2 regions of the Virgibacillus sp. JSM 102003 genome follow, and region 1 is predicted to be linked to the other one. Evidence: a T-box and tRNA genes for the amino acid it is inferred to sense, from the RefSeq annotation. Region 1 holds a T-box; the other holds one or more tRNA genes.
The links. The T-box of region 1 lies ahead of ileS (isoleucine--tRNA ligase). A T-box ahead of a tRNA ligase gene usually reads a tRNA of that ligase, here a tRNA-Ile.

Region 1 (16,515 bases):
GGAGGAGCAATGGTAATAATGGAAGTAGTAACGAATCTGAATGAAATAAACAGCAATATAAGACAAGCATGCGAGAAAAGTAATCGTAATCCCAGCGAAATAACCATTATTGGCGTAACGAAATATGTTACAATAGAGCGAACAGAGGAAACAATTAATGCTGGAATTAAAAATCTTGGCGAAAATCGGCTTGAAGGTTTCCTGGAAAAATATCATTACATACAAGATCAGGCCTCATGGCACTTTATTGGTACATTACAATCAAGAAAAGTAAAAGAAATAATTGATAAAGTGGACGTGATTCATTCGTTGGATCGCAAGTCACTTGCGAAAGAAATTAACAAACGGACAACAACCCTAATGGATTGTTTTGTTCAGGTAAATGTTAGTGGTGAGGAATCAAAACATGGTCTTAGTCCTGAGAATGTTCTTTCTTTCATTTCATCGTTGGAAGCTTTTGAAAATATTAGGATAATAGGCCTAATGACGATGGCACCGCATGTAGAAAATCAAGATTATTTACGGGAGATATTTAGAAAACTTGCTTCATTGAGAGATGAAGTCAGGAATGAACAACTTGTTCATGCCCCTTGTAACTATTTATCAATGGGGATGAGCAATGATTACCAACTTGCCATTGAAGAAGGTGCAACACATATCCGAATTGGTTCAAAATTAGTTGGATCAATAAAATAGCGGGGTGAAAAGATGAGTATGATGAATAAGATTAAAACTTTTTTTACGATGGATGATGAATACGAATATTACGAGGAACAAGAAGAGAATGTACCAGACACTACCAGTAATCATAAACGAAAGAATCAGAATGTAGTTAACCTGGCTAGCATGCAGCAACCTTCATCCAAAGTAGTATTGTCTGAGCCGCGAAATTATAATGAGGCGCAGGAAATAGCGGACAATGTTGTCAACAGACGGGCGGTAGTTATTAATTTGCAGCGTGTTGATCATGAGCAGGCAAAACGCATTGTTGACTTTTTAAGTGGAACGGTGTATGCCGTTAGTGGTGACATTCAGAAATTAGGGGCACAAACATTTTTATGTACCCCTGAGAATGTTGATGTATCGGGAACAATTACAGAATCATTTATAGAGGATGACGAATTTGAAAAAGGATGGTAGGCGTTAATGCAATCACTTTATACGGTATTATATTATGCACTTGAAATTTATAGTTTTGCTTTAATTATTTATATTTTTATGTCATGGTTTCCGGGAGCACGGGAATCTGCATTTGGCAGTTTTCTGACAAAGATTTGTGAACCGTATCTGGAACCATTTCGGAAGATTATTCCACCACTTGGAATGATTGACTTATCACCAATTGTTGGGATTTTCGTGTTGTTCTTCGCACGTGCCTATGGGTTACCTGTATTATTCAATATGCTGATGGGCTGGTTTTAAGGTAGATAAACGTGGATATTTATCAGCATTTCAGAAAGGAAGAACACCCATTTATTGATAATGTATTGTCCTGGATAGATCAAGTTGAGAAAACATTTCAGCACAAGGTAACCGATTTTCTTGATCCGCGGGAACAACAGATTGTTGCTATGCTAATAGGGACGAGCCATGAAGAATTGAAGCTTTATCAAAATGGCGGGAGTGAATTCGCAGAGAGAAAACGGGCAATTATTGCTCCATTTTATGAAGAAGTCACCGATGAGTCATTCCAGCTCACGCTAATGCAAGCGTCTTATCATGAAAAGTTTATCACCATAACCCACGGAGATGTCATGGGGGCATTTTTATCTTTAGGCATTAAGCGAAAAAAACTCGGCGATATACTCGTTGAAAATGGGACAATTCAAATTGTAGTGGCAAATGAGATTGCGGCATATGTATTTGCGAATCTTACAGCGATTAAGAAAGCAACTATCAAACTTGCAGAAGAACCTTTAACGTCAATTATAAAAAAGAAAGCAGATTGGATTGAATCAGATCATACAGTTTCATCATTACGATTAGATGCAGTTTTAAAAGCAATTTACAATATTTCCAGAAAAGATGCATCTGAATATATTGCAAAAAGGTATGTGAAAGTTAATTTCAGAGTTGTTGATGATGGAAAGTTTTTGCTTACTGAAGGAGACATGCTTTCTTTAAGAGGTAAAGGCAGAAGTAAGCTAATTAGCATGAACGGGCTTACTAAAAAAGATAGATACAGAATTACTACTGCTATTTTAAAATAATTTCGGATTATTTAAAGGATAATTGTAGTTTATGTCGAATAAAGACGTAATATAGGAATTTATTTATTATTAATAATTGGGTTAAAAATTTTGAGGAGGTGGCCTTTGTGTCATTAACACCATTAGATATTCACAATAAAGAGTTTACTAGAAGTTTTCGTGGATATGATGAAGATGAGGTCAATGAATTTCTGGATCAGGTAATAAAAGACTATGAGATGGCAATTCGTGAAAAAAAAGAGTTAACAGAGAAAGTGGAACAGTTGAATGAAAAACTGGGTCATTTTACCAACATTGAGACAACATTAAATAAATCTATTCTGGTTGCTCAGGAAACAGCAGAAGAAGTTAAAGGGAACGCGACTAAAGAATCAAAATTAATCATTAAAGAGGCGGAGAAAAATGCTGACCGCATAATTAATGAAGCGTTAAATAAATCCCGCCGTATTTCAATGGATGTTGAAGAGTTGAAAAAGCAGGCTAAAGTATTCCGTACCCGTTTGAAGATGCTTGTTGAAGCTCAATTAGAAATGATTGGTACAGATGACTGGGAAGAATTGTTTAATGCAGAATTTAGCGGGGAGCTTGAGGCGGCTGCTGATAACGAATCATAAGCCTTGACGTTTTACGGAATTTTACATATAATTCATTATACACAAATATTATATGCAAATGAAAATTACGATGATAGAGACAGTATGAATGTAATTACTGTTAAGCGAGTCGGGAGCTGGTGGAAGCCTGATACAGTAGTACTTCAGAAAATCACTCTTGAGTACCCATTTTGAAATGAAAACAGTAGAGATGGGCGTCTGTTCACGTTACGAATATCGAGTGAATTTAAAATACGAATTATTTTAAATTTATAAGGGTGGTACCGCGAGTCTTCTCGTCCCTTTTTGGGATGTTTGAAGGCTTTTTTTATTTAAACTGAATGTATAGGAGGATGAACAAGTGGAGTATAAAGATACATTGCTAATGCCAAAAACTGAATTCCCAATGCGCGGAAATTTGCCGAATAAAGAACCACAGCGCCAACAAACGTGGGATGATAAGAAACTTTATGAAAAAGTACAAAAAAGAACAGAAGGACGCCCATCATTTATTTTGCATGATGGTCCTCCATACGCAAATGGTGATTTGCATATTGGTCACGCATTAAATAAAATTTTAAAGGATTTTATTACACGCTATAAATCAATGACTGGATATCATGCTCCATATGTGCCTGGCTGGGACACACATGGACTTCCTATTGAGACTGCACTGACAAAAAAGAAAAAAATTAAGCGTAAGGAAATGAGTATTGCTGATTTCAGACAAAAATGTGCGGAATACGCAATGGGGCAGCTCGATAGTCAACGTACACAGTTCAAACAATTAGGTGTACGGGGTGATTGGGATAACCCGTATATCACGCTTACCAAAGATTATGAGGCAGCACAAATTAGAGTTTTCGGTGATATGGCTAAAAAAGGGTATATTTATAAAGGACTTAAACCTGTGTATTGGTCACCATCATCAGAATCAGCATTAGCTGAAGCAGAGATTGAATATCATGATAAACGTTCACCATCCATTTATGTCTCGTTTGATGTAACAGATGGAAAAGGCGTACTTGATGCTGGAGATAAATTCATCATTTGGACTACTACACCCTGGACTATTCCGGCCAATCTTGGAATTAGTTTACATCCAGATCTTGAGTATTCCGTTGTTGCTGTAAATAATGAAAAATATATTGTTGCTTCCGATTTAGTAGAAACGGTTGCCGAAGAATTGGAATGGGAAAATCCTGATGTAGTTAACACATTTAAAGGTGAGAAAGCAGATAAAGTTGTTACAAAGCATCCATTTTATGAACGTAATTCACTTGTTATGCTTGGTGACCATGTTACGACAGATGCAGGAACTGGTTGTGTCCACACAGCTCCAGGTCATGGTGAAGATGACTTTTATGTATCGAGGTCTTATGGATTGGATGCTCTGTCTCCAGTTGATGATAAAGGTGTTTTCACTAGTGAAGCTCCAGGGTTTGAAGGATTATTCTATGATCAGGCGAACAAGCCGATCACAGAAAAGCTTGAGGAAGCTGGCGCACTATTGAAGCTGACATTTATTACGCATTCGTACCCACATGACTGGCGTACGAAAAAGCCAACAATCTTCCGTGCTACTTCACAATGGTTTGCATCTATAAAAGATTTCCGGCAAAATATTTTGGAAGAAATCAATCGAATTAATTGGTATCCGTCATGGGGTGAAACACGGCTTCATAACATGGTTCGTGACCGTGAAGACTGGTGTATTTCACGTCAACGTACATGGGGTGTACCAATTCCGGTGTTTTACGGGGAGGATAACACACCAATTATTACGGATGAAACGATTGAACATGTTTCAAACGTATTTGCTGAACATGGATCTAACGTTTGGTTTGAGTGGGAAGCAAAAGACCTATTGCCTGAAGGCTACACCTCAGAACACAGTCCTAATGGTAAGTTCACCAAGGAAACCGATATCATGGATGTATGGTTTGATTCAGGTTCATCCCATGAGGCGGTTCTTGTGGGACGGGAAGATCACCGTCGTCCGGCAGATGTTTATCTGGAGGGAAGTGACCAATATCGTGGCTGGTTCAACTCGTCACTATCAACTTCTGTCGCGGTAACAGGTAAAGCGCCATACGAAAATATTATCAGTCATGGATTTGTGCTTGATGGAAATGGACGAAAGATGAGTAAATCATTAGGCAATGTTATGGTTCCCTCTAAGGTTCAAAAACAATTAGGTGCTGATATCTTGCGGTTATGGGTATCATCAGTTGATTATCAAGCAGATGTTCGAATTTCACAGGAAATTTTAAAACAAATTTCTGAAGCCTATCGTAAAATCAGAAATACGATTCGTTTTATGCTGGCTAATTTGTCAGACTTTGATCCATCAAAGGACACTGTTCCAGAAAGTGAAATGGAGGAAGTGGATCGCTATATGGTTCATCGCTTGCAAAATTTAGTGTCAACTGTTCGTGATAGCTATGAAAAATTTGAGTATTCACCGATTTTTTCACAAATTCATAATTTCTGTGCAGTTGATTTAAGCTCGTTCTATTTGGATTTCGCAAAAGATGTTCTTTATATTGAGGCACAAGACAATAAGCGTCGAAGAAGTATTCAAACAGGATACTATGAAATCTTAACAACACTTGTTAAATTACTGACGCCAATAATTCCACATACAACAGATGAAGTATGGGAATATATTCCTGGAGTAGAAGAAGAAAGTGTTCAACTTACGGATATTCCAGAACCAAGAAAGATCACTAACTTTGAAAATTCCCAGGATAAATGGGATCACTTCATGAAAGTCCGTGATGATGTCCTTAAAGCATTAGAAGAAGCCCGGAACGAAAAGGTTATTGGTAAGTCGCTGGAGGCTAAAATTACCTTAGTTCCAAAAGATGCAGAAACAAAAGAAGTTTTAGAGGAAATCTCTAATGTTCATCAACTGTTTATCGTTTCCGAAGCTGTTGTTGCAGAAAATTCAGCTGATGCTTCTGAATACCGTTACGTTGATATAGCAGTTGAAAAGCATCCTGGAGAGAAATGCGAACGCTGCTGGACTGCTTCTGAAACTGTTGGTGAAGATAAAGAACACCCAGAATTATGTACACGATGTGCAGATATTGTGAAAGAACATTATAGTGCATAATTTAGTTTTAAGAGCGCCTGTTCCTTTTGAATTTTTTCAAGGAAGAGGCGCTTTTGCTTTATCTATGGTAAAATGCAAAAGGAATAGTTTGTTTGTAGTTTAGCATCGTTTAAAGATTTGTCATTAAGGCTTGGTGATAAGCCAAGTTTTCTAATTGAAATTGGGGGAAATGAAATGTTTTTATATTACATAATTGCGCTTGTTATTATAGCCGTTGATCAACTATCAAAGTGGGCCATTATAAAAACAATGGAAGTTGGGGAACAAATAACTGTGATTGAGAATTTTTTCTACCTTACTTCACATCGAAATAGTGGTGCAGCATGGGGAATATTGCAAGGGCAAATGATGTTTTTCTATATCGTCACTGTAATTGTAATAATTGGCGTCGTATATTATATGCAAAAATATGCAAAGGAAAGTAAGTTATTGGCTATATCCTTAAGTCTTATTTTAGGTGGTGCAATTGGAAATTTTATCGATCGCCTTTTTCGAAAAGAAGTTGTCGACTTTTTTGACTTCAACTTAATTGGATATGACTATCCGATCTTTAATATAGCAGATTCGGCCTTAGTAGTCGGTGTAATCCTTGTACTTATTGCAACATTCATCGATGAAAAGAAGAAAGGAAAAACTCAAAAATGACATTAAAACAGCACGTAGTTATAGAATCTGAAAACAAAACCAGAATAGATAAGCTCTTATCAAATTTGGTTAGCGAGTCCCGTTCACAGGTCCAATCATGGATCGCGAATGAACATGTCTTAGTTAACGGTGAGGTTATTAAACCTAACTATAAATGCCAAACCGCTGATGAAATTTCTTGGCAGATTCCTGAACCGGAACCATTAAATATCGAACCTGAAAATATTCCATTACAGGTTGTTTATGAGGATAGTGACTTGCTTGTTGTAAATAAACCTAAAGGAATGGTAGTGCACCCATCTGCTGGTCACCAAAATGGCACATTGGTAAATGCATTATTATATCACTGTGAAGATTTATCGGGAATTAATGGTGTGGAACGGCCTGGTATTGTCCACCGGATTGATAAAGACACTAGTGGATTGCTTGTAGTTGCTAAAAATGATCTCGCACATACTAACCTTTCAGAGCAGATGGCTTCTAAAGATATTGAAAGAAAGTATGAAGCAGTTGTTCATGGTGTTATTGAACATGAAACCGGGTTAATTGATGCACCGATTGGCAGAGACAAAAATGACCGGCAGAAAATGGGAATTGTTGATAGTGGTAAGCCTGCAGTTACGCATTTTCGGGTTATACGACGGTATGAGAAGTTCACCCATGTAGAATGTCAGCTGGAAACAGGACGTACCCATCAAATACGTGTACACATGAAGTATATTGATTTTCCGATAGTTGGTGATCCCAAGTATGGTCGGCGAAAAACGTTGGATACGGATGGGCAGGTACTGCATGCGAAATCACTTGGCTTTAATCATCCGAGAACAAACGAATGGCTATTTTTTGAGGAGAAAGCACCGGCATATTTCGAGGAACTATTGTCACAAATTGAGAGAATGTATTGACAAATGGAAACCGTTTTGTAATAATAGAGCAAATGAATAAATGATCCTTTAACACAGTCCAGTGAGGCGAAGAAGGAAGCGGAACGTATTAAGTAAACAGAGATACGTATGTCTAAATCCCTTTTTTCCTTATGGAGAAAAGGGATTTTTTAGCAGTTAGGAAATGGCGAATTTCTTTCTTACTCATAAGCAACTATAAGCCAATTTTTTGAACGAAGTGAGGTGCAACAGTGAACAAAAAAACGGTAGTACTGGACCATTCAGCAATGAATCGAGCGCTTACGAGAATTGCTCATGAAATTGTTGAAAAAAATAAAGGTGGGGAAAATATTCTTTTAGTTGGTATAAAAACAAGAGGAGTCCCCATTGCTAAACGATTACAAGAAAAAATCAAGAAAATCGAAGGTAATACTGTTCCAATCGGTGAGTTGGATATAACGTTGTATCGTGATGATTTAGAAAAAGCAACAACGAATCATGATCCTGAATTAAAGGAAACCAATATTGACGTTGATTTTAATGGAAAAAAAGTGATATTGATTGATGATGTGTTATTTACAGGTAGAACAGTAAGAGCAGCAATGGATGCCATAATGGATATTGGCAGACCGACACAGATACAGCTAGGTGTATTAATTGACCGCGGACACAGAGAATTACCGATACGAGCTGATTATGTTGGTAAGAACATACCAACATCAGATAAAGAAATTATCGTAGTAAACTTACATGAAGAAGACAACCATGACGAAGTAAGTATCTACGAAAAATAAAAAACCTTTAACTAAATCCAGTGAGATTTAAAAGGTTGCCCTGAGAACACGTGTATCTAATCGTTACTACACGTATACCTCTTTGCGACCTTACGCAAAGAGGTTTTTTAGTGGCAGTTTTTAACCAAAAACCACAAATGGAGGAATGGAAAATGAAACAACAGGAAGTAGCTTTGAATGTTAATGAAGTACCTAAACCACAAAAATGGCTCATTTTAAGTCTGCAGCATTTATTCGCAATGTTCGGAGCGACCATACTCGTTCCATTTCTTACAGGGTTATCTCCTGCAGTAGCATTAGTTTCAAGTGGTCTTGGAACACTGGCATATCTGTTGATTACAAAAGGGAAAATCCCAGCATATCTTGGGTCAAGCTTTGCATTTATCGCACCTATTATTGGAGCTTCTGCTTCTGGTGGAGTCGAAGGTGCAATGGTTGGCAGTTTTCTTGCTGGAATTGTATACGGTTTGGTTGCGCTATTCATTCGGTTGCTGGGACTGAATTGGCTGATGCGGATTTTACCACCAATTGTCGTTGGACCAGTCATCATTGTGATTGGGCTAGGACTTGCTTCAACTGCTATTGATATGGCGATGTATGTTCCAGGAATAGATGAGCAAGTATATAGCGGCACACACTTTTTAGTAGCACTGGTAACACTTACTGTGACAATTATTGCTTCCATCTTTCTTAGAGGATTTTTCGGACTTATTCCAATTTTGATTGGGATTGTCTGTGGATATATTTTTTCTATCTTCCAAGGAATTGTTGATACTTCAGAAATCAAGGCTGAGTGGACAGAAATCTCTTCTGCTGGTTCAATTGGTGAATTTTTTACTGCAATTTTTCAAAAACCGGATTTTATCGTTCCATTTGTTAATTATTCACCATTTGAAGTACTAAGTGGCGAGATTGTACTGTTAATGGTTCCAGTTGCACTTGTCACGATTGCAGAGCATATTGGCGATCAAATGGTGTTATCGAAAGTTGTCGGCAATAATTTTATCAAAAAGCCTGGTCTTCACCGTTCCATTCTTGGTGATGGTGTGGCAACGATAATTGCTTCATTCCTTGGGGGCCCACCGAATACAACATACGGTGAAAATATTGGAGTTTTGTCAATTACTCGTGTGTTCAGTGTTTTTGTCATAGGCGGGGCAGCAGTCCTTGCACTATTGTTTGGGTTTACTGGGATTATAACTGCAACAATCAGTTCCATCCCTTCAGCTGTAATGGGCGGCGTATCGATTCTCTTGTTTGGAATTATTGCATCAAATGGATTGCGTATGCTTATTGACAACCAAATTGATTTAAGTGATAAGCGTAACCTGATTATCTCATCAGTGATTCTCGTAATTGGAATTGGTGGTGCTTTTATACAGGTTACAGAAAATCTGCAGATTGCAGGTATGGCATTATCAGCATTAATTGGTGTTACGTTAAATCTGCTTTTACCAAATAAGGAAAGCGGCTATGGTAATGGAGCCATGTTTGAAGATGCTGATGTATCCGAAAAGAAAGAAAATGTGGCTTAGAATGGGAGGAGCTATGAGACACTTTGTATCGACTAGAAATTTGTCTGGTGAGTGTATTTTTCGCATTCTGAATAAGGCGGAAGGATTACGACTGCAACAGGAAAAGATACCAGAACAGATTTTCGCGGCTAATCTATTTTTTGAACCAAGTACCAGAACGAAAATGAGCTTTCGTGTTGCACAAAAAAAGTTAGGTATGGAAACGCTGGACTTTCAGCTGGAGACATCGAGTGTTACAAAAGGTGAATCGTTGTACGATACAGCAAAGACTTGTGAGGCAATTGGAGCAAATCTGTTGGTTGTTCGTCATCAAGAGGATAATTGGTATGATGAACTCACTCCAAATCTATCTCTTCCAGTGATAAATGCTGGCGCTGGTAAAGGTGAACATCCAACACAGTGTATGCTTGATCTATTAACTATTTATCAGGAGTTTGGATTCTTCACTAATTTAAATGTAGTAATAGTCGGTGACATTAAACACAGCAGGGTTGCCAGGTCTAATGCATATGCTTTAACTACACTTGGGGCAAACGTGTACTTTGCTGCGGCTCCTGGATTTGAAGATGACAATTTGAATTTTCCGTATATATCTATTGATGAAGCTGTTGAAATGTGTGATATTATGATGTTACTCCGAATACAACATGAACGGCATACAGCACAGCAATATGATTCCACTTCTTATTTCGTGCAATTTGGCCTCACCAAGGAACGGGAAAGCAGAATGAAGGACCATGCCATTATTCTTCATCCTGCCCCTGTGAATCGAGGGGTTGAGATTGACACTGAACTAGTAGAATGTCAGCGGTCACGTATATTTAAACAAATGGAAAATGGTGTTTATACACGAATGGCTATAATGATCATCTTATTAAAGGAATGGGGCTATTATAATGAAGCTGAAGCTAACAAATGCCAAAAGATTACTTAGTAAAAATGTCGTCGAGAAATGTGAAATTTTTATCGAAGAAGGAAAAATTAAGCAAATAGCACCTAAAATATTACAAGGCGCAGATGAAACCATAGATTGTGAGAATAATTTTGTTTTCCCGGGTTTCATTGATGTACATATCCATCTTCGTGAGCCAGGTGGCGAGCATAAGGAAACGATTGAAACTGGTACAAAAGCAGCTGCACGTGGCGGATTTACAACGGTATGCGCAATGCCGAATACTTCGCCTGTTCTTGATGATGTCAAAACAGTAAAAGAGTTATTGGAAAAAATTAAAACAGACGCTCATGTTCGTGTACTTCCATATGGGGCAATTACACGTAATTTAAAGGGTGAGGGGTTAACGGATATTACGGAACTCTCCAAATCAGGTGTATTTGCTTTCACCGATGATGGGGTAGGTGTTCAAACCGCTGATTTTATGCTTCAGGCAATGACAGAAGCAGCCACCTCCGGGAAGCCAATCGTTGCCCATTGTGAAGATAAATCAATCGTATATGGTGGTGTAGTACATCAAGGTAATGTAAGTAAACGATTAGATCTTCCAGGGATTCCCTCTATAAGCGAATCAGTTCAAATTGCCCGTGATGTTCTTTTAGCAGAAGAGACTGGATGTCATTATCATGTTTGCCACGTTAGCACAAAAGAATCAGTACGCGTCATACGTGATGCAAAAAAGGCAGGCATACATGTGACTGCCGAAGTAACCCCACATCATTTACTGCTAAATGAACAAGCAGTTAAAACAGACGATGCTAATTATAAAATGAATCCTCCACTTCGGAGTGAAGAAGATCAGAGAGCTTTATTGGACGGGTTGTTGGATGGGACAATTGATTTTATTGCAACAGACCACGCACCACATGCAGATGAAGAAAAAGAACAGGGATTTCGTAAGGCTCCTTTCGGGATTGTTGGTCTGGAGACTGCATTTTCACTTTTATATACCAATCTAGTTTTATCGGATAAAATCACCTTACAACAATTAGTAGATTGGTTAACCATAAAGCCTGCTGAAGTTTTTAATTTACCATTTGGGGAATTAATAGAGAATACTACAGCGGACCTTGCCATCTTCAATTTAACGAAAGAAGCTCACATAGACAAATACGCTTTTTTTTCAAAAGGAAAAAACACGCCATTTCATAATTGGAAGGTACAAGGAATTCCATTTGCAACAATAGCTTCAGGAAAAATCGTATACAAGGAGGATTCACATGACTAATCGTCGGCTTATTCTGGAAGATGGAACTGTATTTAACGGTGAAGGATTTGGCAGTGATGCTAGCACAACAGGAGAAGTTGTATTTAATACAGGTATGACAGGGTATCAGGAAGTCATTTCTGATCCATCATACTGTGGCCAAATCGTTACCATGACATATCCTTTAGTAGGCAATTATGGTATAAATCGGGATGATTTTGAAACTGTTACACCTTTCATTCATGGATTTATTGTTAAAGAATTATGTGAATACCCATCAAATTTTCGCAACGACGAAACATTACATGATTATTTGAAAGCGAACAATATTCCCGGCATTTCCGGTATTGATACAAGAAAATTAACGAAAATTATTCGCAAACATGGAACAATGAAAGCAATCATCACGGACAGCGACGATTCTGTTGATGAAATGGTCGCAAAAGTAAAGAATCTGCCATACCAGACAGATCAGGTAAAACAAACATCTACCATCAAACCCTATGTAGTACCAGGACGGGGCACGCGAATTATTTTAGTCGATTTCGGTATGAAGCATGGTATTTTACGTGAATTAACAAAAAGAGATTGTCATATTACGGTTGTTCCATATAATTATGGGGCCGAAAATATTTTACGACTAAAACCTGAAGGGATCATGCTGACGAATGGCCCAGGTGATCCAAAAGATGTTCCTGAATCAATTGAAATGATAAAAACTGTGGTGGAACAGGTACCATTATTTGGTGTTTGTCTAGGGCATCAGCTTCTTGCATTAGCATGTGGTGCGGATACGGAGAAAATGAAGTTTGGGCATCGCGGGGCAAATCATCCGGTTAAAGATCTGGAAAAAAATAAGACATATATGACATCACAGAATCACAGTTATGCAGTTACACACGAATCATTAAAACAAACAGACTTAGTACTTACGCAAACTGCTCTTAATGATAATACAGTTGAAGGAATAAGGCACACTGTCTTTCCGGCGTATTCGGTTCAGTATCACCCAGAAAGTTCACCAGGACCAGAGGATACAAATCAATTGTTTGATGTATTTTTACAACTGATTAATAATTCGAAAGCTAAAAGTGAGGAGGAATCATATGCCTAAGAATTCGAATTTGAATAAGATACTTGTCATTGGGTCAGGCCCAATTGTGATCGGACAGGCAGCTGAATTTGATTACTCGGGTACGCAAGCATGCCAAGCTTTGACAGAAGAAGGATATACTGTGATTCTTGCTAATTCCAATCCAGCAACAATAATGACTGATCATACAGTGGCAGATAAAGTTTATATGGAGCCTTTAACGGCTGAATTCTTAATCAAGATTATCCGAAAAGAACAACCTGATGCTATATTGCCAACACTTGGCGGGCAAACAGGTTTGAATCTGGCAGTCGAATTAGAAAGTACAGGTATTTTGGGAGAATATGGTGTTGAATTGCTTGGAACTTCACTCGATGCAATCGAAAAAGCAGAAGATCGTGAAAAATTCCGTTCTTTAATGCATGAGCTTCATGAGCCAGTACCTGATAGCCAGATTGTGAATTCTGTCGATCAGGCATGTGATTTTGCCAATAAAATTGGCTATCCTGTCATTGTACGCCCTGCTTACACCCTCGGTGGGACCGGCGGGGGAATGTGCTATGACGAACGAGAACTTAAGGAAATTGCCCGTAATGGATTATCGTTATCGCCGGTTAATCAATGTTTAATCGAAAAGAACATCGCGGGATTTAAAGAAATTGAATATGAAGTAATGCGTGATAAAAACGATCAGGCTATTGTCGTCTGTAACATGGAAAATGTTGATCCAGTTGGCATCCACACAGGTGATTCTATCGTCGTTGCACCCTCTCAAACCCTAAGTGATCGCGAGTATCAGTTGTTGCGCAATGCTTCGTTAAAAATAATTCGTGCTTTGGAGATTGAAGGTGGATGCAATGTACAGTTAGCACTTGATCCTAATAGCTTTAATTATTATATTATTGAAGTTAATCCGCGTGTCAGCAGGTCATCCGCTCTAGCGTCGAAAGCTACAGGATATCCGATTGCAAAAATGGCAGCGAAAATTGCAGTAGGATTAACACTTGATGAGATTATTAATCCTATTACAGGCACAACATATGCATGTTTTGAACCAGCACTTGATTATGTTGTGACCAAGCTCCCAAGATTTCCATTCGATAAATTTGTAACAGGGGATCGTTATCTTGGCACCCAAATGAAGGCAACAGGCGAGATTATGTCAATCGGACGCAATTTTGAAGAGTCATTGTTAAAAGGAGTTCGTTCTCTTGATATAGGTACAGAGGAATTATGGCTGCCAAGTTTAGCAGATAAAACTGTTGAAGATTTAAAATCACGATTGCACAAAGCGGATGATGAAAGATTATTCGTTCTAGCAGAAGTTATTCGAAAAGGGATGTCAGTTGAAGAAGTATTCCAATTAACAAAAATTGATCGGTTTTTCCTAATAAAAATTAAGCAGTTAATTGATTGGGAATCAATATTAACTTTTAATAAGCGATCACAGGATATTTTACAAAAAGCAAAAGTACTAGGGTTCTCTGATACGCATATTGCAAGATTATGGAATGTAACAATTGATGATGTGTATGAATTTCGTATAGAAAACTCAATAAAGCCTGTTTACAAAATGGTAGATACATGTGCAGCAGAATTTGAATCTGAAACACCTTATTTTTATAGTACCTTTGAAGACGAAAATGAATCCGTTCAGTCAGACCGCAAAAAAATTCTAGTACTTGGGTCAGGACCAATTCGAATAGGGCAGGGTATAGAATTTGACTATGCTACGGTTCACTCTGTACTGGCAATTAAAGAAATGGGTTATGAAGCTATCATTATGAATAATAATCCTGAGACAGTCTCAACTGATTTCAGTATTTCAGATAAACTTTATTTCGAACCTCTGACACTTGAAGATGTCATGCATGTCATTAATTTAGAAAATCCTGAAGGTGTGATTGTCCAATTTGGCGGGCAGACAGCGATTAACTTGGCTGACGGGTTGGAGCGTCGAGGTGTACAAATATTAGGTACAGATTTAGAAGCAATCGACAAAGCAGAAGACCGTGATAAATTTGAGCATTTGTTAAATGATCTCTCCATAAAAAGGCCAGAGGGAAGATCGGTAACGAAATTGGATCAAGCAGTGGAAGTTGCAAAAGATATCGGTTATCCAGTTTTAGTTAGACCATCCTATGTGATCGGTGGAAGTCGGATGGAAATTGTTTACAATGATGAAGAGCTTAATGCCTATCTGGCAAAATCGAATGGAGCAGATAGCGCACATCCAATACTAATCGATAACTATATAACTGGAATTGAAGTTGAAGTAGATGCAATCAGTGATGGAGAAACGGTTATTGTACCAGGAGTTATGGAGCATATTGAACGGTCTGGTGTTCACTCTGGAGACTCGATTGCAGTATATCCGCCACAGCGGATTAGTGAATCTGTTAGGAATAATTGTTTAGATGCTACTGTTAAAATTGCTCGAGCATTAAAAGTAAAAGGGTTAATCAATATCCAGTTTATAGTTTGTGAGGAAGATGTTTACGTTCTCGAGGTAAACCCACGTGCAAGCAGAACAATTCCCTTCCTTAGTAAAATAACAGGTGTAACCATGGCAAACATTGCTACAAGATGCATTTTAGGGGAAACATTAGAAGGTATGGGGTATGAGTCAGGTATTTTGCCAGAGCAGGATGCTGTATCCGTTAAAGTTCCAGTATTCTCATTTGAAAAACTGCGTAGTGTTGATACTATTCTTGGGCCAGAGATGAAATCAACAGGAGAAGCAATTGGCCATGATAAAACGCTGGAAAAAGCATTGTATAAAGGACTGATAGCAGCCGGTTTATCTGTACCACAGGAAGGTGCAGTACTGCTGACGATTGCGGATAAAGATAAGAGAGAAACGATTGAGATTGCTGATCGCTTTCACCAATTAGGATTTCAGCTGTATGCAACATCCGGAACAGCTTCATTTATAAAACGGTACAATATTCCAGTTACCGAAGTTGCAAAAATAGGCTCTAGTAAACCAAATGTATTATCTATTATTGAAAATGGGGATGTCCAATTTGTTATTAATACACTAACTTCAGGAATTAAGCCTAGATCTGACGGGTTCATGATTAGACGTGAAGCGGTTGAACATGGTATTGCTTGTTTAACTAATCTGGATACAGCAAATGCCATTTTAAATGTAATAGATTCAACTACCTTTAGTGCAAGAGCTATAACAGGTAAGAAAGTAGTTTCCTCATGAAGAGAAAAGTAGAGCTGGTTGTTAAATCGGTACATGATATTGCGCTAGAAACGATTGAAATGACACTTATGAATGAATATGTGGCGAAGACAGCCATTCCAGGACAGTTCCTGCATTTATCGATTGACGGTCATACATTGCGTCGACCAATTTCAATCGCAAATACAGATGATAAAAATAATGAAATTACAATTTTATTTAAAAAAGTTGGAGATGGAACTAAACAACTGGCAGCACATAAACCAGGTATGTCTATTGACGCGTTAGGAC
Region 2 (16,515 bases), on a different contig from region 1:
CATAAACTATGAACGCACCTCATTTACAGGAAAGAGAGGTCTAAAATATGGATGAATTTACCCGTAAGAACAATGTGGAAGATGACCTAAACAAGGAAGAACAACCAGAAACACGTAATATGGATATGGTAGGAACAAATTTAAGCGGTCAGCCTCCGCATACAACAGATGAACCAGAAGCATCAGCTGCAGACAGTAAAAGATATGATGAAGAATTTGCTGCTGAAATGACAGCAGATGATATAGGTGATACAGTTAGAAATGATGAAACCAAAGAAGGCGCTCAAGCTAACAGTGCTTTTGGATGGGTAGCATTAGCACTATCCATTATCTCATTCTTTATCATGCCAATAATCCTTGGCGGAGCCGGGATTATAGTAGGCTTTATATCAAGAAATCGTGATGCAGAAACACTTGGTAATACTGCAATAATTGCAGGTGCTGCTTCCATTCTCATTACACTTTTTGTTCTTCCATATGTTTAAAAAAAGAGAGGCTGACATTTAGTCAGCCTCTCTTTTATATATAGGGAAAGAATAAAATTCACCTATTTGTAACTCTACAGGGTCTGCTGTAGGATTTAAGGCTTTAAAGTCTTCTACAATCTTATTGACATTTAAATTATTAGACAACTGCGGATTTATTTCCTCAGCAATTGTAAGAAGTGTATCTCCTTGAAGAACTTTCACTTTCATTGCTGTAATATTTTCGGTTTTAGATATTTTTTCCTCTTGCGATTGTTTATTATTAATTCCGGGTGTTAAAGTGGTTCCAACACTTAAATCCTTATACATACTTATAAATAATAATGCAATTAAAATATATGTTAATGTTTTTAATATATTATTCATACTTTTTGCTCCTCTTTTGAAACAATTCATACCATTAAATCGTACAATAACTGACGGGGAAAAGGAGGATTCCACATGGATATATTTGCATTAGATTGGATAGGCTTCGTTATCACCGGATTCGGGACTTTATTCCTTATCGGTGAAATGTTAGTCAATATGCGTGGTTTTTTCGGACTGATTGGATTAGGATTTATTACTGTTTATTTTGCAGTTTATCTGGAAACAGGCTCGTTTATTATTATGCTTATTGTTTATTTAATTGGATTATTACTTATTATTATTGATGGTAAAATAATAAATGATGGAACACTTGCAACAATCGGTTTAGCTTGTATGCTGACAGCTGTAGCATTAACTGCACCAAACCTTTATGCAGGCATGTATGCGGTTATTGGTGTTCTTTTAGGTGGGTTTTCATCATTATTCTTTTTGAAAGTATTTAAACGACGGGATATGTGGTCGAAACTGACGTTGGTAGATCAATTAACCAAAGAAGCTGGGTATAACTCGATGAATGAGGAATATGAACAGTTATTAAATGAAGAAGGTAAAACAGTAAGCAATTTACGCCCGGTTGGAACGGTGCAAATCAAAAATAAAAACTATAGTGCCATCTCAAATGGTCAATGGATTCCAAAAAACACCTATATAAAGGTTGTTGATGTTGATGGTACGAGAATTCTTGTAGAAAAAATAAATCGTGCATAAACGTAATACTCATCGAATTTACATTATTCATGGGTATTATTTTTTGATGATAAATAATAATAAATTATTGAAACTCATTTTGTCGTTCTTAAAGGCTTCACAAGACAAATGTTAGAACTCAATTATCGACTAACGATTCTACTGCTATAAAGAATGAAAGTCCTTTTGTTAGGGTAATTATAAGTATAGCATTATTTTTAATGTAAATATTAATGTAAATTTTATGTTAAGTTTTAAATAATTACTTTACAAACGGTTAATTTATCTTTAATAATGGACTAGGTATATGACAGATTTCAACATGATTTGAAGGGTGGAATTATTTTTGGATATCGATGTGCAGCAACTGATATTTGAGTTTGTCGGTGGACTAGGTATTTTCCTGTTAGGTATTAAGTTTATGGGGGAAGGCTTGCAAAAATCTGCTGGTGACAGGCTTCGAAATATACTTGACAAAACAACCAGCAATCCTTTCCTAGGTGTATTGGCTGGGATAGTGGTAACGATTCTAATTCAAAGCAGTTCTGGTACAACCGTATTAACTGTCGGGTTGGTTAATGCCGGATTTATGACATTAAGGCAGGCTATTGGCGTAATTATGGGTGCTAACATAGGTACGACTGCAACTGCCTTTATTATAGGTATCGACCTAGAGGCCTATGCATTGCCAATTATAGCCGTTGGTTGTTTTCTGCTATTTTTCTTTAAAAATCAAAAGGTTCAAAATGTGGGTCAAGCCATTTTTGGTTTTGGAGCGTTATTTTTAGGTTTGAGGTTCATGGGTGATGCGATGTCGCCGTTGGAAGGCGTCCAGGCATTTCATGAATTAACCTTAAGTATGAGTGAAAACCCTATTTTAGGTGTTGTCATTGGTACGGTATTTACTGTCGTTGTACAAAGTTCGAGTGCTACAATCGGTATCCTGCAAGGGTTATTTTCTGAAGGTGCAATAGAGTTAAAAGCAGCAGTACCAGTCTTATTTGGTGATAACATTGGAACTACCATTACGGCTGTTATTGCTTCAATTGGAACTAGTATCGCTGCTAAACGTGCAGCATTTGTACATGTTATATTTAACTTGGTAGGTACAACAGTATTTCTAATTCTATTGGGAGCATTTACGCAATATGTCTTGTATTTACAGTCAAGTCTTAATTTAAATCCAGAAATGACTATCGCCTTCGCACATGGTAGCTTTAACCTGGTAAATACGTTAGTACAATTTCCATTTATTGCTGGTTTAGCATGGCTTGTAACTAAAATTATTCCAGGGGAAGATACCATTGTTGAGTACAAGCCAAAACATTTAGACCCTATATTTATCCAACAGTCATCTTCATTAGCACTGGATCAGGCAAAAGCAGAAGTCATCCACATGGGTGAATATGCTTATAAGGGTCTTGAGGAAACGCATTTATATCTAACAACACAAAACCAGAAACATTCAGAAATGGCAATGCAGTTAGAAGGAGCACTAAATAATTTGGATCGTAAAATTACCGATTATTTAGTTGAATTATCCGGAGAGTCTATGTCTGAATTGGAAAGCGCGACGCACACAGCATTAATTGATTCTGTTCGTGATATTGAACGGGTTGGTGATCATTTTGAAAATATTTTAGAATTAATTGACTATAAAATTTCAAATAAAGTTTACCTAACAGAGCAAGCGGAAGAGGATTTAAATAATATGTTTGATTTAACCATTTTAACAATTAAACAAGCAGTGGAAGCACTTGATAAAATGGATCGTGAAGAAGCACTAGCGGTAGTCCAAAAAGAGGATCAGATTGACAAAATGGAAAGAACTTATCGCAAAAAGCATATTATTCGTATGAATGAGGGTTTATGCAGTGGCTCAGCAGGCATCGTATTTGTTGATATCATTAGTAACCTAGAGCGAATCGGTGACCATGCAGTAAACATTGCTGAAGAGGTATTAGGTGAATAGTAGTAATTTAAAGAGGTGCTGAGGCATCTCTTTAAATTTTTATTGAAAACCTCCACAAAAAATGCTATAGTATTTATTGGTGCTTCAATCAGATGATTATACATAAATAAAAATTATGGGAAAAGTTATTGACAGATTCTGTCGTACATGGTAAATTATATTTCGTCGCTTATAAATTTCAAATCACTCTCAAAACCATTAGCACAATAGGTGAGACTGAATACTTAAGATTATTCCACAGTAGCTCAGCGGTAGAGCAATCGGCTGTTAACCGATCGGTCGTAGGTTCGATTCCTACCTGTGGAGCCATATGGCGGTGTAGCTCAGCTGGCGAGAGCGTACGGTTCATACCCGTGAGGTCGGGGGTTCGATCCCCTCCGCCGCTACCATAAACTAAATATTGATGGCGGTCGTGGCGAAGTGGTTAACGCACCGGATTGTGGCTCCGGCATTCGTGGGTTCGATCCCCACCGGTCGCCCCATAAAGATACTTAGAAAGGACCCTTAGCTCAGCTGGTTAGAGCTATCGGCTCATAACCGATCGGTCGCAGGTTCGAGTCCTGCAGGGTCCACCATTTAAACTCGGAGGAATACCCAAGTCTGGCTGAAGGGATCGGTCTTGAAAACCGACAGGGGTGTCAAAGCCCGCGGGGGTTCGAATCCCTCTTCCTCCTCCATACATACTTACAAATGATTTAAAAGTTTAGCTATGAGGTGAAACATTACAGGTCTCTGAGAAAATGCAACATCACCGATAAAACGTATAATACTCATTTATAATTGATTAACTCTACAACCTCATTACGGCTCTGTAGCTCAGTCGGTAGAGCAAAGGACTGAAAATCCTTGTGTCGGCGGTTCGATTCCGTCCGGAGCCATCACTAAACAAGCAAATTGCTTGTTTTTTTGTTTCTGAAAATATGTTTTACATATAAAATTCCGGGAATACAGTAAGTAAGTGTAGATGATTTTCACTATCCGCACTGTAAAAATATGCATATAATTTGCATGTGTGTGATAGCTTTGATAACCTTGGATTTAAAGGGTGAATATTCAAACCTTTTAATAACATATATTATTAAGGGAGGAAATTAATAATGGCAAAATTTGAACTACCTGAACTACCTTATGCATACGATGCTTTAGAACCTACAATCGATAAAGAAACGATGAACATTCACCACACGAAGCATCACAATACTTATGTTACAAAATTAAATGGTGCTTTAGATGGACACGCAGACCTTCAGGATAAATCAATTGAAGACCTAGTGAGTAATCTTGATGCAGTACCTGAAAATATCCGCACCGCTGTTCGAAACAATGGTGGCGGTCATGCAAACCATAGCCTATTCTGGAAAGTTATGTCACCTAACGGTGGTGGCGAGCCTTCTGGTGAATTAGCTGATAAAATAAATGCTAAATTTGGCAGCTTTGATAAGTTTAAAGAAGAATTTGAAACAGCTGCAAAAGGCCGTTTCGGTTCAGGCTGGGCATGGTTAGTAGTAAACAATGGTGAGCTTGAAGTAACTAGCACTCCAAACCAGGATAATCCATTATCGGAAGGCAAAACACCAATTTTGGGTCTTGATGTTTGGGAGCATGCATATTACCTTAAATATCAAAACAAACGCCCAGATTATGCTGCAGCTTTCTGGAATGTAGTTAACTGGGATGAAGTAGCTAAAAATTATAACAACGCTAAGTAATCAGTTAGTTTAAAGGCATGGGAAAATAGTTCCCGTGTCTTTTTTAAGTATAAAAAATTATAAAATTTAAGTGCTGTGGATAATTGGACTTCCTAATTAGCAACGTCCAGCTCCGACGTACAGGACGTCCTAGTGCCTAGTGAACGTCCCTCCCTGTGTCTAAGATAAGGAAATAAAGAATGTTCGACTAAAACCACCACAACCTGTGGCAACGTCGACCTACCCGTGATGCACGAGCACAGCCCATACGGCGATGAACAGGCGCTTGCGATTTTTGTTATGTAATTAAATTGCATATCTAATCCCTATTTGCTCAAACTATTAACGATAAAAAGGAGCAAAAGATATGCATAAAATCTTTCAGAATATAGCAGGAAAAGTAGATATAAATAAGGATCTCATTTTTTTGCTGGTTATAGGGGGACTTTATTCGCTGGGAATATTTCTCTCTAATACATTCGTAAACATATATTTATGGAAGCAATCCGGTGATTACATTACAATTGCAATGTACAACTTAGGGATTTATTTATTTCAGCCAATTACATTTATATTGGCAGGGAAAATAGCTAAAAAGGTTGACCGGATTATTGTGCTGCGATTAGGGGTAATATTTTTATCTCTATTTTTTTTGAGTGTATTAATTATAGCTGAAAAGGCTGCAACCTTTAACTTTTTGTTAGGTGGTTTGTTAGGAATTGGTTTTGGGTTTTACTGGTTAGCGTTTAATGTACTTACATTTGAAATTACGGAACCTGAATCCAGGGATTTTTTCAATGGATTTCTTGGTATTCTTCAATCTTTTAGTGGTATGATTGGACCGTTATTAGCTGGTACGATAATAGCAAACATGGAAGCGAATATTGGGTATACTACAATTTTCACAATTTCCTTCTGTTTGTTTATAGGTGCCGTTGGATGCAGTTTTATTTTGAATCGCCGTCAGGCTGAAGGTGCTTTTCATTTTAGACGGGTATTAGCTGAAAGAAAACATAATAAAAATTGGAGAAGAATTCTTTATGCTCATGTGTTTCAGGGATTACGGGAAGGGATTTTTCTTTTTGTTATTGCAATCTGGGTATTCATTACAACCCAGAGTGAATTTTCTCTAGGTATGTTTAATTTATTCTTATCCGGACTCTCTTTTATTTTCTACTTTATTGTAACAAAGTGGATCAAACAATCTATGCGTAAAAAGGCAATACTTATTGGCGGGTTAATTCTTTATTTTTCTATCTACATTATACTGTTCAGCATTAGCTATACCCAACTTATCATTTACGCAGTAATCATAGGTATTGCATATCCAATTATTAATGTACCTTATGTTTCCATGACATACGATGTTATTGGTAAAGCATGGAAGGCAAAGGAATTTCGGGTTGAATATATTGTCGTACGAGAACTGTTTGTCAATACCGGGAGAGTAACAGCTATCGTTACCTTCATATTAGCAATTACATTATTTGAAGCAGAAACCGTAATACCCTTCCTATTAGCAGCTTTTGGTTTGGGACATCTGCTGATTTATGTATTTGTAAAAGATATTTTCTTAGGCAGTCCGCGTAAGAAGGAAGTAATGATTAAAGAACAATTAACAGATGAAAAAAATCGTTAAAACCTGTTAGAATTTAAAGAGATAAATGCTATAATAGGTTAAAATAACTTCCTATATGAGGGGGAGAAACATGGTACAAAAAAAGAAGAAAAAGAGAAAGTCTCAGCTTCCCTTTCGTTTAAATATACTATTTTTTATTGTATTTTTATTGTTCTCGGTTTTAATATTGCAGCTGGGTGTTGTGCAGATATTGAATGGGGAAGAATTCCAGGCGGAAATCGATGAAACAGAAAATGAATATACACTAAAACCAGTACCACGGGGGAAAATGTATGATCGTAATCATAATCTGATTCTTGATAACAACCCTTTATATTCGATTACTTACACACCGGCAAAAGGAATTCAAGCGAAAGATAGGCTGGAAGTGGCCGAGAAGTTGGCTACATATATATCAATGGATCCTGAGAAAAATGATAAAGGTATCGCAACTTACGGTGTTACAACGCGAAATAAAAAAGAATATTGGTACTTGAAAAATACAGAAGAGGCCAGATCTCGACTTACAGATAAAGAAATTGAGGAAATGGATAATGGTGAAGAGTATGACACGATGCTTGACCGGATATCGGAAGAAGAGATTAATGGTTATTCTAAACAGCAGCTTGAAGTAATGGCCATCAAAAAAGAGATGGATAAGGCGATGACATTAACGCCACAAGTTGTTAAGAACGAAAACGTAACACCTAAAGAATTTGCTCGTGTAGCTGAGCATTTGGATGTATTACCTGGAGTTAATGCTACCACCGATTGGAATCGCGAAAAACCATACGGGGAAACTTTTAGCACCTTCATTGGTGACATAACATCTCAGTCACAAGGTATTTTAGCTGAAAAAGAAGAGTATTATCTTACAAGAGGGTACAGCAGGAATGACCGAGTAGGCAGAAGTGGATTGGAACAACAGTATGAAGACATTCTAAGAGGTCGTAAGGAAAAAATTCAGTATACAACTAATAGCAACGGAAAAGTAATTGATTCGGAGGTTGTAGTCGAAGGTCAGCGTGGTAAGGACTTAGTACTGACCATTGACATGGAACTACAAAAAGAGGTAAATAAGATATTGCGTAAAGAACTGAAGACGGCTATTCAAAAAGCTCCTGCTAGAAATCGGTTTATGGAGGATGCTCTCGCCGTTGTCATGGACCCCCAAACAGGGGAATTACTGGCTGTTGCCGGTCAACACTATAATAGGAAAAATAATGAATACGAAAATGCGGGATGGAAAGCATTATATGCCGGACATGAAGCCGGGTCTGCTGTTAAGGGCGCCACAGTCCTGTCCGGATATCAATCAGGCGTTATAAAGCCGGGGCAGACATTTTATGATTCACCAATCAAAATTGCAGGGACGCCTGAAAAAAGTTCGTACCGAAACCTTGGTTCAGTTAATGACCTTGATGCATTGCGACTGTCTTCCAACGTATATATGTTTTATATTGCAATGCGAATGGGTGGGGATTTTAATTATCAGCGAAATGATAAGCTGAACTATGACCCAGCCGCATTTCAGGAAATGCGCAACTACTTTAGCCAGTTTGGACTCGGAGTGAAAACAGGTGTTGACTTTCCGAATGAGTCAGATGGCTATGAGGGCCCAGACCCACAGGCAGGTAATCTATTGGACTTTGCAATCGGTCAGTACGATACGTATACAGCATTGCAGTTAGCACAATATGTTTCCACAATTGCTAATGATGGTTATCGTGTACGGCCGCATTTTATGAAGGAAATCAGGATGCCTGTTCCTCACGAAGATAAGTTAGGACCGGTCTACCGAAGTAACAATACAGATGTTTTAAATAAAATTGTAATGGATGACAATTATATTGAGCGTGTACAAAAAGGATTTTATCAGGTATACCAGCAATCTGGTGGAACAGCAGCAAGTTACTTTGCGGATAAAGAATATACTGCTGCTGGTAAAACTGGGACAGCTGAAAAAGATCAATATGATGATGGTGAAAAAATAGCGGAAGGAGAAAATCATACACTTGTTGGATATGCACCTTATGATAATCCAGAGGTTGCATTTGCCGTTATTGTTCCAGAAGCTGGGGTACCGAACGTACACCCGACCAGTAAATTAATCGGTGAACAGATTTTAGATACGTATTTTGGTTTGAAAGATGACGCAGAAGAAAAAGAATAATGCAGTATTCTGCTAAAAGCCTAAACCTTTAACAAAGGTTTGGGCTTTTTTAACGTTAAATAAAGCATTCCTTTCTTAATTGCATATGTGATATTAAGGCTATTGATTATTCCTTGGCGCTAAGCTATGTTCTCTCATAACTATATTCGTACGGCGAAGTAAAAAAGTGTCATTAAAAAAAATTCTTTTTGTGCCACTTTTTTCGTCCGGAATCGATAGTAATTGTGAATAGAAAAAATTATTTTAAGTTAATCTACTAACTTTACACTATTTTTACAACTAATTAATAGGGAGTTAATACTGATGATTTATGATTGCGTTGTAGGGGAGGAAATAGAAAGTTCCTTTTCTGACAAACTACCATAATTAGGGGGAGTAAAAATGAAATCAAAGTCTTTAATCTTAACATTGGGTATGTCATTGCTATTACTTTTATTAGCAGCATGCGGTAATGCGGAAGGCAGTGAGAATTCAAAAGGAAACGGTAACGGAGAAGAAACAAAAGAAATAATGGTTGATGGATCGTCTACCGTGTTCCCGATTATGGAAGCTGTTGCTGAGGAATATCAGGCAGCGAACCCGGATGCAAGAGTTAATATAGGAGTATCCGGAACCGGTGGCGGTTTTGAAAAGTTCATCGCAGGTGAGACGCATATTTCAAATGCTTCCCGTCCGATTAAAGAGGAAGAAAAAGCACTACTTGAAAAAAATGGAATTGAGTATACGGAATTTGAAGTAGCTCTTGATGGATTATCAATTGTAGTAAATAAAGAAAATGATTGGGTAGATAAGTTAACAGTCGAAGAACTGACTAAAATGTGGAGTGAAGATGGTGGAGTAGAGACCTGGGCTGACGTACGAGAGGGCTGGCCTGAAAAAGAAATTAAATTCTATAGCCCGGGAGCAGATTCTGGAACCTTTGATTATTTCAGTGAAGTAGTATTAGGAGATGCACAAATTCGCCAGGACGCATCACTATCAGAAGATGACAATGTCCTTGTTCAGGGTGTAACTGGATCACCGAACGCTATCAGTTACTTTGGCTATGCTTATTACGCGGAAAACAAAGATAATTTGAAGGTAGTACCAATTGTAAACAGTGATGGGGAAGCAGTAAAACCGAGTCAGGAAACAATTCAGTCAGGTGAATATAATCCATTCTCCAGACCATTGTTTATCTATGTGAAAAATGAAGCATTACAAAACGATTCAGTATATGATTTTACAAAATATACACTCGAAAACGCTGGTGAGATGGCAAAAGCTGTAGGTTACGTTGCTAAACCGGAAAGTAAGTATGAAGAAGCCTTACAAAAGATCGACGAACTAGCAGGAAAATAATCTATATCACACAATAAAATAATGCGGGACCAATAGGTGTGAGGGAAGTTAAATAAGAAAAGGCTTCTCCTCACTTTCCTGCATTTTAAGATAGTTTAGGGTTATTGCTATTGTCAGACAGCAACTAAACGATTTTACAGAGGAGTATTTATATGGCAGTCAACGTTAAAGACATGATGAAGGAAAAGAAATCAAATCGTTTTTTGCTTCGTTTTTCAGAAAAAGCGGCGCCAACGATTTTCTTGCTGTGTGCAATAATATCTGTACTGACTACAATTGGCATCACACTTACGTTATTAGTGGAAACTGTCACTTTCTTTAATCGTGTATCTTTTATTGATTTCATAACAGGAACGAAATGGTGGCCATTTGGAGAAAACCCAAGTTTCGGAATTCTTCCATTAATATCAGGAACGCTATTAATCACGGTTATTGCAATGGCGGTTGCGATTCCAATTGGTCTTGCCTCAGCAATTTATCTAAGCGAATTTGCTTCACCAAATATACGCAAAATCGTTAAACCTATCTTGGAAGTATTGGCAGGTATTCCCACGATTGTATATGGTTTTTTTGCCTTGACTTTTGTTACTCCGATGCTGCAAAACGTCATTTCAAGTTTGCCAATTTTTAATGCGTTGAGTCCCGGAATTGTTGTAGGGGTAATGATTATACCGATGATTGCATCATTATCTGAAGATGCAATGAGTTCTGTCCCCAATGATATGAGGGAAGGAGCTCTGGCAATGGGCTCTACCAGACTGGAAGTAGCGTTAAAGGTAGTAGTTCCAGCTGCTTTATCTGGAATCATTGCTTCATTTGTATTAGGTATTTCACGCGCTATTGGCGAGACGATGATTGTAGCAGTCGCAGCTGGAGGAACACCAAAGCTTTCATTAGATGTTACAGAGTCTATTCAGACCATGACAGGTTATATTGTTCAGGTAAGTTTAGGTGATGCGTCTTATGGATCGACCACATACTACAGTATTTATGCGGTTGGTATGACGTTGTTTGTTTTCACGTTAATAATGAATCTGTTGTCGCAATATATCTCCCGTCGTTTCAAGGAGGATTACTAATATGAATTTGGTCGATAAACAGGTTATTCAAAATAAAATGAGTAAGCGATTAGTTAAAAATCAATTTATGAATAAATTATTCTTTTCGGCTACCGCTTTTGGAATAGTGGTTTTAATAGTATTGTTATACCGGGTGCTTTCAGAAGGTATTGGTCATTTGGACTGGGGGTTTTTAACAAACTTTGCATCAAGGTTTCCTGAAGAAGCGGGCATTAAAGCAGCAATCGTCGGTTCGTTATGGTTAATGGCTGTAACGGCGCCAGTATCTCTTTTACTGGGGGTTGGAACAGCAATATATTTAGAGGAATATGCAAGTAGGAACAAATTTACACGCTTTATTCAAATAAATATTTCAAATCTAGCAGGGGTACCTTCCATTGTATTTGGTTTATTGGGTCTTACAGTTTTCGTACGATTATTGGAAATGGGAAGAAGTATTATGGCGGGTGGATTAACGATGAGCTTGTTAATACTGCCAATAATTGTTGTATCTTCCCAGGAAGCAATAAGAGCTATCCCAAAGAACCAGTATGAGGCATCGTTTGCAATGGGAGCCACGAAATGGCAGACCGTTCGTCGTGTTGTGTTACCTGCAGCAATACCAGGCATTCTTACTGGGGGTATATTAGCTCTATCACGTGCAATAGGTGAAACAGCACCACTACTAATGATTGGTGCACTCTCATTTATCGCTTATTTACCGGAAAATGTCTGGTCTGGTTTTACTGTGTTACCAATTCAAATCTTCAATTGGACCGGAAGACCACAAGAGGAATTTCATTTAGTGGCATCAACAGGAATTATTGTATTGCTAGTCATATTGTTATTTATGAACTCGATTGCCGTCATCATACGAAATAAGTTTTCGAAGCGATTTTAATTAGGAGGTTTTTAAGATGAATAGTGCAGCTGAGACCAAACATGTACCAGTTCCAAATACAACGGTTAAACCAAATAACAGGGATTCTAAATCAATTTATTCCATTCAGAACTTTAGTCTTTGGTATGGAAGTGATCAGGCACTATATGATGTTCAATTTGATATACCGGCTAATAATGTAACAGCCATAATTGGGCCGTCCGGATGTGGTAAATCGACATTCATTAAGGCACTAAACCGTATGGTGGAATTAGTCCCATCCGTAAAAATGTTGGGAAGTATTAACTATAATGGAAAAAATATTTTCAGCTCTAAGTATAAAGTTGAAGAATTAAGGACAAATGTTGGAATGGTTTTTCAGAACCCAAATCCATTTCCAAAGTCTATTTATGAAAATGTTGCATATGGACCAAAAATTCATGGTATTAAAAAGAAAAAGGTACTTGATGAGATTGTAGAAAAAAGTCTTAAAGGTGCAGCACTATGGGATGAAGTGAAAGATCGTTTGCAGGAGAATGCTTTCGGTTTATCAGGTGGTCAGCAGCAAAGACTTTGTATCGCCAGATGCTTAGCAATTGAACCGGATGTTATTTTAATGGATGAGCCAACGTCTGCACTAGACCCCATATCAACAGCGAAAATAGAGGAACTGGTACAAACGTTAAAAGAAGATTACAGTATAGTGATTGTTACGCATAATATGCAACAGGCAGCTAGAATATCGGATAAAACTGCTTTCTTCCTAAATGGGGAAGTAATAGAGTACAGAAACACTGATGAACTTTTCTCCAATCCTGAAGATAAGCGTACTGAGGACTATATCACCGGCCGTTTCGGTTAATAATTTAAAAGGAGGAGCTCTATGGTTGCCAGAGAACAATTTGAAAATGACTTAAATAACATTAAAGAGGAAATAGTGGCATTGGCAAAAAATACAGAAAATGCCTTGTGTGAAGCTGTTGACGCGTTCTATAACCAGGATATTCAATTGGCAAATCAAATTATTGACCGAGATAAAGAAATAGATGAACATGAGCATACAATTAACGATAAAACGATTTTATTGATTGCAAAACAGCAGCCAGTAGCAACTGATCTACGTCGATTGATAATTGCACTAAGGATTACTACTGATTTAGAGCGGATGGGAGATAATGCTAAAAATATTGCAAAATCAACAATCCATTTAGGAGAGAACCATCGCTTAACAATCCATCATGAGATAAAACAGATGCGTGACATGGCTGTAGAAATGATTCACACTGCCATGTATGCTTTCCAATATGAAGATATTTCTATAGCTGGCAAGTTATCTGAGATGGACGACCAAGTTGACAAATTGTACGAACGAATTATTCACGAGCTATTGACCGAAACAGCTACAAATTCAGAAAAAATTCAATTTGTTATGCAAATGGCTTTCAGTGCAAGATATATTGAGCGATTTGCAGATCACATCACCAATATTGGAGAAAGTATTTTATTCCTGGTAAAGGGTGAATCATATAAACTTAACTAGTTTGATACAAATAGAGAGGGCATAACTAAAACTTTTTCCACTTTAAAGACGAATAATAACAGGATAGGATGGTATCCTTTCTTACTGCAAAAAATCCGAACTAATTCGAATTCTGTTTCAAGAATTTGAATCATAGTTCGGATTTTACTTTGACTTAAACACTTTGTTCCAGCCTCTTAATTAGTTAGTTTTTCAGCAATCTCGTAATGGCTCATTTTACTTGTTAATTCAAAATCACCAAGTTGTACTTTTGTAGTATAACCTTCTTCTTCCATGTATTGGGTAAATTTATCCTGGTCTTTAATAATGTCATTATCAGCTAATATACCGCTAATGGTCGATGGTGCCATCCCTGATTCAACAGTTAGGGTATAAGTAACTGTACGATTATCCTTTTCAGAAGTTGAGTTGTTTTTCTCATTTTTTGTATTTTCTCCTGTCTCGGTCTCTTGACTTTCATCGGAACCCGAACCCTTCTGATCCTCTTTTGTCTTTGAAGAATCGTCAGTGGATTTTTTATTCTCGTCTGACGTTACTGAAACAGAAATATATTCAGACTCAGTTAGAACATGGTATCCTTTTGCTTCAACATTTTTAATCATGTCATCGGTTGACATATTTTCAGTTTTACTTTTGGGATCATTTGTAAAATAAAACATTACAAGTAATAGGATACCAGCTGATAAGAGACCAAGTGCGAATGATCTAATTGGTTGTTTCATAATTTTCCCCTATCTCTCTAGAAGTTTACTTTTAATTATGTACGTTATCTTTGGAAAAGTCATCGGTAAGCAATTCTTCTTCTAATATCTTTATTTTCTTTTTCATTTGGTAATTATCCTGCATAGTTGAAATTGAAAACTGTTCTAATTCACTTTCCAGTTCGTCAAATTTGTCGTTCATAAAAAAAGACAATACAAGTAATACAACAGCGATGACAATTATAGTAATTAACGCATACATCATTTTTTTCTTCCCTCCATTTCATGTACAATTATATTTATAACATATATTTTAAAAAAGAGAAATCATCAATATTTTACAGCTAGATTCTTGATTGTTTCTATAATATCTGCTATTATAATTAAGTCTGAATATAATAAAAGATGCCTATTAGAAAACTTGGCTTATCGTCAAGCATTAGTTGCACTTATGCTGTAAGAAAGTTTGTATACTTTCTTATCTGCCAAAGCAAGACTTTATAGTTTGGAGGGAAAATTTATGCGCGTAAATATTACTTTAGCATGTACTGAAACAGGCGATCGCACCTACATTTCAACTAAAAATAAGCGTACTAACCCGGAACGTTTAGAGCTTATGAAATATAGCCCACGTCTAAAAAAACACACATTGCATCGTGAAACAAAATAATTATTTATTAAAATAAAACTCTTGCCATTAAAGAAGGTAAGGGTTTTATTTTTTATCTTCAATTGTATATACTTTTGATAGGGGTGAGCGCAAATGGATAAAATAGAATTACGCAAGAATGCTATTACTATGTTAAAGAGTGTTTCTGAACAAGAGAGAAAGAATATCGAGGGGAAACTGACACAAAACATTGTTGAATCGAATATATGGGAACAGTCAGATGTTGTTGGTATAACAATTTCCAATGGGTTTGAGTGGAATACAAAGCCAATCATTGAAGCTGCATGGGATGAAGGTAAATCTATATGTGTGCCAAAGTGCCGACCGAAAGAACGAAAGCTCGATTTTTATAGAATAAATACATATGAACAATTGGAAGTGGTTTATTATAATTTATTGGAGCCAATCCCTGAAGTAACGCAAAGAGTAGACAAAGATATGATCGACTTACTCATCGTACCAGGATTGTTATTTGATAGGAGCGGCTTTCGAATAGGCTTTGGTGGAGGGTATTATGATCGGTTTTTAAGTGATTTTCCAAATAATAGAATTTCCTTGGCTTCCAATGCACAAATAGTAGAAGGGTTACCGACTGAACCGTACGATATACCAGTAGATAAAATAATTACAGAAAGTGGATTTCTGAGATAAGGAGAGATGTAATGTAATGGTAGATTCGACACGCTATTCCCGGCAAATGTTATTTGCTCCAATACGAGAAGCAGGACAGGAAAAGTTGGCAAACAGCACCGTACTCGTTGTTGGTGCTGGTGCACTGGGTACTGTTATATGTAATCATCTTGTTAGAGCGGGTATTGGTCGATTGCGTCTGATAGACCGTGACTATGTTGAACTAAGTAATTTGCAGCGCCAAATGCTTTTTGATGAAGATGATGCTAAACAGGCAATGCCTAAAGCTGTTGCTGCAAAAAATAAACTGGAAAAAATGAATAGTACTGTTTCGATTGAAGCAATTGTAGGTAATGCTACAAATGAAAATATAAACGAATTAATAAAAGGCATTGATGTAGTATTAGATGGTACAGATAATTTTTCTACACGTTATCTTTTAAACGATGCCTGTTTTAAACATAATATCCCATTCTCATATGGTGGGGTTGTCAGTTCAAGAGGTATGACTGCATTCTTCATTCCCAATGAGACTCCCTGCTTACGTTGTATTACAAACGAAGGTACCGGAAGTGGCCATACATGTGACACAGTCGGCGTGATTTCACCGGCAGTTGATATGATTTCTTCTTTACAAACTACCGAAACAATAAAGTTTTTAACTGGTAATAAAGATAATTTACGACATACGCTAAAAACAGTT

Region 2: it has a tRNA-Ile gene. The T-box ahead of ileS (isoleucine--tRNA ligase) is inferred to sense a tRNA for this amino acid. The anticodon was not compared.

What each region holds. Positions count from the first base shown of each region.
Region 1 is NZ_JBHFQH010000004.1:173,079-189,593, reverse strand. It holds gene ACE1TG_RS06340 (YggS family pyridoxal phosphate-dependent enzyme) at 19-696, shown strand; gene ACE1TG_RS06335 (cell division protein SepF) at 709-1,140, shown strand; gene ACE1TG_RS06330 (YggT family protein) at 1,147-1,422, shown strand; gene ACE1TG_RS06325 (YlmH family RNA-binding protein) at 1,434-2,210, shown strand; gene ACE1TG_RS06320 (DivIVA domain-containing protein) at 2,318-2,824, shown strand; T-box leader at 2,886-3,110, shown strand; gene ileS (isoleucine--tRNA ligase) at 3,165-5,921, shown strand; gene lspA (signal peptidase II) at 6,096-6,566, shown strand; gene ACE1TG_RS06305 (RluA family pseudouridine synthase) at 6,563-7,471, shown strand; gene pyrR (bifunctional pyr operon transcriptional regulator/uracil phosphoribosyltransferase PyrR) at 7,702-8,244, shown strand; gene ACE1TG_RS06295 (solute carrier family 23 protein) at 8,397-9,779, shown strand; gene ACE1TG_RS06290 (aspartate carbamoyltransferase catalytic subunit) at 9,793-10,713, shown strand; gene ACE1TG_RS06285 (dihydroorotase) at 10,676-11,959, shown strand; gene ACE1TG_RS06280 (carbamoyl phosphate synthase small subunit) at 11,952-13,052, shown strand; gene carB (carbamoyl-phosphate synthase large subunit) at 13,045-16,245, shown strand; gene ACE1TG_RS06270 (dihydroorotate dehydrogenase electron transfer subunit) at 16,242-16,515, shown strand, end outside.
Region 2 is NZ_JBHFQH010000001.1:135,699-152,213, reverse strand. It holds gene ACE1TG_RS00825 (hypothetical protein) at 48-485, shown strand; gene ACE1TG_RS00820 (hypothetical protein) at 504-851, opposite strand; gene ACE1TG_RS00815 (NfeD family protein) at 927-1,562, shown strand; gene ACE1TG_RS00810 (Na/Pi cotransporter family protein) at 1,888-3,513, shown strand; tRNA gene ACE1TG_RS00805 (tRNA-Asn) at 3,748-3,822, shown strand; tRNA gene ACE1TG_RS00800 (tRNA-Met) at 3,826-3,902, shown strand; tRNA gene ACE1TG_RS00795 (tRNA-His) at 3,920-3,995, shown strand; tRNA gene ACE1TG_RS00790 (tRNA-Ile) at 4,012-4,088, shown strand; tRNA gene ACE1TG_RS00785 (tRNA-Ser) at 4,098-4,190, shown strand; tRNA gene ACE1TG_RS00780 (tRNA-Phe) at 4,319-4,391, shown strand; gene ACE1TG_RS00775 (superoxide dismutase) at 4,611-5,222, shown strand; gene ACE1TG_RS00770 (MFS transporter) at 5,569-6,840, shown strand; gene ACE1TG_RS00765 (peptidoglycan D,D-transpeptidase FtsI family protein) at 6,911-8,992, shown strand; gene ACE1TG_RS00760 (PstS family phosphate ABC transporter substrate-binding protein) at 9,374-10,333, shown strand; gene pstC (phosphate ABC transporter permease subunit PstC) at 10,486-11,412, shown strand; gene pstA (phosphate ABC transporter permease PstA) at 11,414-12,292, shown strand; gene pstB (phosphate ABC transporter ATP-binding protein PstB) at 12,309-13,133, shown strand; gene phoU (phosphate signaling complex protein PhoU) at 13,155-13,811, shown strand; gene ACE1TG_RS00735 (hypothetical protein) at 13,988-14,533, opposite strand; gene ACE1TG_RS00730 (hypothetical protein) at 14,565-14,777, opposite strand; gene rpmG (50S ribosomal protein L33) at 15,033-15,182, shown strand; gene ACE1TG_RS00720 (5-formyltetrahydrofolate cyclo-ligase) at 15,276-15,833, shown strand; gene ACE1TG_RS00715 (ThiF family adenylyltransferase) at 15,850-16,515, shown strand, end outside.